DNA from 2 places in the Glutamicibacter sp. NPDC055354 genome. Region 2 is predicted to be linked to the other one. Evidence: predicted binding sites of a transcription regulator. Region 2 holds the regulator's gene; the other holds the start of a gene.

Region 1 (3,413 bases), on a different contig from region 2:
AACGCTTGTCCCACGTTAAACGGCCGATGGCCCGGATTCCTCGAAAGGATCCGGGCCATCGGCGCGATTACTGCGTGCTTAGTGCGTGCGGGAAGCTTAGAAGCCGCCCATTCCGCCCATGCCACCCATGTCATCGCCACCGGCTGGGGCAGCGCCAGCAGGAGCTGGCTTATCTGCGACAACAGCTTCGGTGGTCAGGAACAGGCCAGCGATCGATGCCGCGTTCTGCAGTGCCGAACGGGTCACCTTCACTGGGTCGTTGACACCAGCTTCAAGCAGGTTGACGTATTCGCCGGTTGCAGCGTTCAGGCCGTGACCTGCTGGCAGGCCCTTGACCTTGTCAGCGACAACGCCTGGCTCCATGCCAGCGTTCAGGGCAATCTGCTTCAGCGGGGCTTCGATGCCAACGCGGACGATGTTCGCACCGGTAGCTTCGTCGCCTTCCAGAACCAGCTTCTCGAATGCTGCAGCGCCAGCCTGGATCAGTGCAACGCCACCACCGGCGACGATGCCTTCTTCAACAGCTGCCTTGGCGTTGCGCACGGCATCTTCGATGCGGTGCTTGCGCTCCTTGAGCTCGACCTCGGTAGCAGCGCCGGCCTTCAGCACAGCGACACCGCCGGAGAGCTTTGCGTGGCGCTCCTGCAGCTTCTCGCGGTCGTAGTCCGAGTCGGTGTTCTTGATCTCGGCTGCGATCTGGGCCTTGCGTCCCTCGATGGCGTCGGCTTCGCCGCCACCTTCAACGATGGTGGTCTCGTCCTTGGTGATAACGACCTTGCGGGCGGTACCGAGGACTTCCAGGCCTACGTTGTCCAGGGACAGGCCGATTTCCTCGGAAACAACCTGGCCGCCGGTGAGGATAGCGATGTCGGTCAGCATGGCCTTGCGACGGTCGCCGAAGCCCGGAGCCTTGACAGCAACGGACTTGAACAGGCCGCGGATCTTGTTCAGGATCAGGGTAGCCAGGGCTTCGCCCTCGACATCTTCGGCGATGATCAGCAGCGACTTGTTCGACTGCATGACCTTCTCCAGCAAGGTCACCATGTCCTTGACCGAGGAGATCTTCGAGTTCACGATGAGGACGTAAGGGTCCTCAAGAACGGTTTCCTGGCGCTCAGCGTCGGTGACGAAGTAAGCGGAGATGTAGCCCTTATCGAAGCGCATGCCCTCTGCCAGCTCCAGCTCCAGGCCGAAGGTGTTGGATTCTTCAACGGTGATAACGCCCTGCTCGCCGACCTTGTCGAGAGCTTCAGCGATCAGTGCGCCGATTTCCGGATCGCCAGCAGAGATCGAAGCGGTAGCAGCGATCTGCTCCTTGGATTCGACCTTCTTCGCAGCGGCGAACAGTTCAGCGGTAACAGCTTCTACGGCCTTGTCGATACCGCGGCGCAGTGCGATTGGGTCAGCACCTGCGGCAACGTTGCGCAGGCCTTCCTTGACCAGTGCCTGTGCCAGCACGGTTGCGGTGGTGGTACCGTCGCCAGCGACGTCGTCGGTCTTCTTGGCAACTTCCTTGACCAGCTCTGCGCCGATCTTCTCGTAAGGCTCTTCGAGGTCGATTTCCTTAGCGATGGACACGCCGTCGTTGGTGATAGTAGGAGCCCCCCACTTCTTTTCCAGAACAACGTTGCGGCCGCGTGGGCCCAGGGTGACCTTCACCGCGTCAGCAAGGGTGTTCAGGCCGCGCTCAAGTCCGCGGCGTGCTTCCTCGTCAAATGCAATCATCTTAGCCATTGTGGCGTACGGTCCTTTCGGGACGATTTTGCGAAAATGCAACCGACAGACAGCGCCCGCGACGGACGAGTGGACCGGTGCGGCATCGGGCCAGCAACCGTTTCAGCTCTCGCTATCTGAGGTATTTTCCACGCCCACGCCCTGCATCCGCTGTCCGGTGCTTCATGGAGTTCTTGGAGAACGCAAAAGCCGACCGGCGTTAGCAGTCGCAACGCATGAGTGCTAATACAAATATTGGCACTCTCGCATGGCGAGTGCAAGCCGATCGGCTCTGAGCGAATGGAATTATGAACGAATTATTCGTTTAGCCCCAGGGTGTCATCGGAGCCCAGAACCACGGTGACCCGGTTCGGAATGTTGCTGGTCTGCAGAACTTCGTCGATATTCAGGATTTCTGCAGCTTTTTCAGCGGTAGTCCGGTAGGACTCGGACATGTAATAAACCGTGGAGACTTCTGCGGGCCTGGTCCAGTTGTCGGCCACAATGCTGGTGAACCCGGCTTCGGCCATGGCGTCTTCGCCTTCATTAGCCAGACCGGCAACACTTGCCGCGTTGTACACGCCAATCAGCTGGCCGTAGAGCACGTCTTCGTCATCGATGGTGCTCGTTGGCGATGCGGATTCACTAGGTGTGGGTTCCACGGAGGGCTCAGCGGTGACTTCCTGGGTTTGCGAGGTGTCGCTTCCCGTGGAAGTCGCGAGGGTCTCCTTGAGCTGGGGGCCGAAGATGAAGGACAAGGCACCGATCACCAGCACGAGTACAGCGGTCAGCACTACCCAGCGCAATTTCCCACCGGTTGACTTCGACGCGGCGGACTGCGCCCATCCGTGGGCGTGGTGCGAACCCACACGGGTGCTGAACTCCGGAACGCGATCAAATTCGTCACGCGGGTAGTTGGTCATTCTTGTCCTTGCTCGAGGTCTGATTGGTCACGGCAGGCAGGGTTATCGTCCCGTGCCGACCTTACCGCCCACGCGACGTTTTGTGGAACGTGCTCTGCGCAGGCGCTTGACCAACATCGGGTCGTAGGCCAGTGCCGCGTCGGTTTCAATCAGCTGGTTCAGCAGCTGGTAATAATTCGTCGGCGACATCGAAAACTGCTTGGTAATGGCTTGTTCCTTGGCCCCGGCATACTTCCACCACAACTTTTCCAGGTTGAGGATCTGTTGCGAACGCTCATCCAATTCCGAATCCGGGCTCATGACGAAATCCACCAGCAATTCATTCTCAGCCATACGTTCTCACCTCTGTCATTGGACCAGTTTTCTCGGGTTTCGGTTATGCATGTAATCCACCATCGGTAGACATACCACCGATATTCTAACCAATCTGCTTGCCTAACACCGTGTGGCCGAGCACAGGCACGCCAGAAAAACGGCACAATTACCCCTATGGACGATTTGCAGCCAGCACTTTTCGATGCACCCCAGCCAGCACGGACACCAGTGTACGAAGCGGCTGATTTCCCGTTCTACCATGGTGCCCAATCCATGGCCGACCACGGGTTTATCGCTGCAGACTGGGTACCGGCACTCTGCGAGCAGGACTCGTTGCTGCGTTCCCTGGCCACCGATTTGGCGGCCCGTTCGGCGGCCGGTGAACAGATCCTGCCGGCACCGGAGGTGATGTTCCGCGCACTGAGCCTGCCATTGTCCGAAGTCAAGGTCCTAATTGTTGGC
Region 2 (3,413 bases):
ATCGCCTGCCATACATCCACGTACGGGTGGCCGAGGATCAGCACGTTTTGCGCTGCACCGGGGACCTTCATCGCCTCGGCAACGATGCGCGATTCCTTGCTTCCGGCAACCAGGTGGTCAACCAGGATTCCCAGGCGGCGCTGGGCGGAGGGGGCGAAGTCGCGGATAGCCCCGGCAAGATCGTCCACGCCATGCAGTGGTTCAACGACGATGCCTTCAACACGCAGGTCGTGGCCCCAAACTTTTTCAACCAGCTCAGCGTCGTGCTTGCCTTCTACCCAGATGCGGCTTGCCCTGGCCTCCCGGGCCTTCAGTCCGGCAACGGCACGCGAACCCGAAGCCGAGACCAGCTTCTGGGGCGGTGCGGCCTTGGCAACGGGATCAATGATCTCCACCGCTTCGCCTTCGAGGAAGAACCCGAAGCCCGCCTGGAAGGAGCGGGTCTTGCCGTGGCGGTCCTCGAGCACGATCACGCGCATGCCACCGGATTTCTCGGTACGGATGACTTCTCCTACCCATCCTGAGGTGGCATCTTCCAGAATCATGCCACGTTCAACAGGGACCTGGCGGAGTTTTTTCGGTGCCGGTGCACTCAGATCCCGTGGTCCCCAGGAGTAATTAGTCACGTACTGCCTTTCGCTGTGATCGAATACGCTCGAAATCCAATGCTAGCAACTGCTGAACGTATTAGACTTGGCACTTGACAGGTTAGAGTGCCAAAGCCGGGCACAGGGAATCCAAGGAGGTGCTGTTGTGACAGAGCCGCGACGCCTAGACGTTCTGCGTGCCATCGTGGAGGACTACGTCCAATCCCGTGAGCCAGTGGGCTCCAAAGCGCTCCTGGACCGGCACAACCTCGGTGTCAGCGCCGCGACGATCCGCAATGACATGGCTATGCTGGAAGAAGAGGGGCTCATAGTCGCTCCGCATACTTCCTCCGGACGGATCCCCACCGAAAAGGGATACCGCCGCTTCGTCGATGAGATCGGCGAGCTCAAGCCGCTGTCGCGGGCTGAACGCGACGCCATCAACAAGATCCTGGACAGCTCCACGGACCTGGACGAGATGCTCAAGAGCACTGTTCGCCTCCTGGCGCGGTTGACCAACCAGGTAGCAATGATCCAGGTGCCGCACTACGACACCGCTTCGTTGAAGAACCTCGATCTGGTCGGACTGGGCTCGGCCCAGGTGCTGATGGTGATGATCGCTTCCAATGGCACGGTGGATCAGCGCATGATGCCGGTCCAGCGTTCCTACAGCGATGATGAGCTGGATGACTTGAAGCTGTGGCTGCTCAACAATTTCGGGGGAGTGAAGCTTGCCGAACTTGCCGGCCGGCTCACCCGCATCGAGCGCAGTTCGACGCAGCAGGCCGACCCCCTGGTGGACCAGGTGATCGGTGCGCTGGAAGAAATGGCCCAGGCGGCCAACGCGCAACGCATCATCATGGCAGGCACCGCGAACCTCGCCCGCGTGGAAGGGGACTTCCCGCTGAGCATAACCCCGGTGCTCGAGGCGCTCGAGGAGCAGGTAGTGCTGCTCAAGCTCTTCTCCGAGCTGGAAGCCGATTCGCGCGGCGTAGCCGTGGCCATCGGCACCGAGCACCACTACGGGCAGCTGTCGGAAGCCGCCGTGGTCGCCACCACCTACGGCACCGATGTGCGCAACAAGCTCGGGGTCCTGGGCCCCACCCGGATGAACTATCCAACCTCCATGGCCTCGGTTCGTGCGGTGGCACGGTACCTGTCGAAGATTTTGGCTAACTAGCCTCGCTGGGCACCGCCCGGCACTACCGAATTTCAAGATTCTCAGGAAAGGACACGGCGAATAACGTGAGCTCGCATTACGAGACCCTAGGCGTCGCCAAGGACGCGACCCCGCAGGAAATCAAGAGTGCCTACCGCAAGTTGGCGCGTAAGCTGCACCCGGATGTAAACCCTAGCGATGACGCTGCAGAACAGTTCAAGCTGGTCACCCGAGCCTACGAAGTCCTTTCCGACCAGACCAAGCGCTCCAACTACGACGCCACCGGCGATGAGAACGGCAACGGCCACCCGGGCTTCGGCGGTGGCGGCCAGGGCTTTGGCGGCTTCGGCGACATCTTCGAGCAGTTCTTCGGTGGCGGCCAGGCCCAGGGCCCGGCATCACGCACCCAGCCGGGCCGCGACGCGCTGATCACCATCACCATCGACCTGGAAGATGCGGTCAAGGGCACGGTCTACCCGCTGGAGATGGAAACCGCTGTCACCTGCAAGACGTGCAACGGTTCGTGCACGCGCGAAGGCACCAGCCCGGTCACCTGCGACATCTGCCATGGCGCAGGCCAGGTGCAGCGTCCAGTGCGTTCATTCCTGGGCCAGATGATGACCGTGGAAACCTGTGCGGCCTGCCGCGGTTTCGGCACCACCATCCCGGACCCCTGCCTGGAGTGCAACGGCGAAGGCCGGGTGCGCGAGCATGTGTCGAAGTCGCTGAACGTTCCTGCAGGTGTCGACTCCGGCACCCGCATCCAGCTGCGCGGACAGGGCGAAGCCGGCCCGGGCGGCGGGCCTAACGGCAACCTGTTCGTCGAGATCGACGTGCGCCGCCATAAGGTCTTCGAGCGCGCCGGCACCGACCTGCACGCCAAGATGAGCCTGCCAATGACCGCCGCCGCACTGGGTTGCGAGCTGAAGCTGGAAACCTTCGACGGCGGCCAGTCCATCAATGTGGAGCCAGGCGCCCAGGATGGCGACACCGTCACCCTGCCGAGCCTCGGTGTGCCGCGCCTGCGCGGAGGCAAGCGCGGGGACATCATCGTGCACCTGCAGGTGGAGACGCCGACCAAGCTCGACGCTGCCCAGCGCGATCTGCTCGAGCAACTGGCCAAGCTGCGTGGCGAAGAACTCTCGGCCGGCCGTGTGGAGCACAGCGGCGGCATGTTCTCCCGCCTGCGCGACAAGCTGAACCAGCGCTAGGCATGAGCAACCACAGCTTCGTCATCGACGCCCAGCAGGGCCGGGACGCAACGGTCGGGGACATTCTTGAACTGGATGGCTCCGAAGCGCACCACGCGGTCACCGTTAAACGGGTCTCCGCGGGCGAGCACCTGGACCTGCTGGATGGCAAGGGGCTGCGCCTGACTGTGGAGGTCATCGGCACCGCCAAGGACCTGCTGAGCGTGAAGGTCCTGCGCCGTGCCGAGGAAGCGGTCAGCGATCACCCGGTCACCCTGGTCCAGGCGCTGTCCAAGGGGGATCGCGACCTGCAAGCTGTCGAGTCCGGCGTGGAACTTGGCGTGCTGTCGGTACGCCCCTGGCAGGCGGACCGCTCGATCGTGCGCTGGAACGCGGCCAAGGTCGACAAGGCCATGGCCAAGTGGCGCGCCCAGGTGCGCTCGGCGCAGAAGCAGTCGCGCCGCTCCTATGAGCCGG

Evidence for each region. Region 2 encodes HrcA, which represses chaperone genes, less so after heat shock. Its sites were predicted from a motif close to TTNGCACTCGNNNNNNNCGAGTGCNAA; they were not measured.
Region 1: groL (chaperonin GroEL) is a predicted target of HrcA. The motif match lies at 1,934-1,960, and genes of this name have one in related genera.

The regions. Positions count from the first base shown of each region.
Region 1 is NZ_JBSHMB010000002.1:14,793-18,205, reverse strand. It holds gene groL (chaperonin GroEL) at 97-1,734, opposite strand; gene ACWICV_RS10290 (LytR C-terminal domain-containing protein) at 2,031-2,636, opposite strand; gene ACWICV_RS10285 (DUF3263 domain-containing protein) at 2,679-2,969, opposite strand; gene ACWICV_RS10280 (uracil-DNA glycosylase) at 3,126-3,413, shown strand, end outside.
Region 2 is NZ_JBSHMB010000001.1:621,737-625,149, reverse strand. It holds gene ACWICV_RS02845 (DUF3097 domain-containing protein) at 1-626, opposite strand, end outside; gene hrcA (heat-inducible transcriptional repressor HrcA) at 754-1,767, shown strand; gene dnaJ (molecular chaperone DnaJ) at 1,833-2,957, shown strand; gene ACWICV_RS02830 (16S rRNA (uracil(1498)-N(3))-methyltransferase) at 2,960-3,413, shown strand, end outside.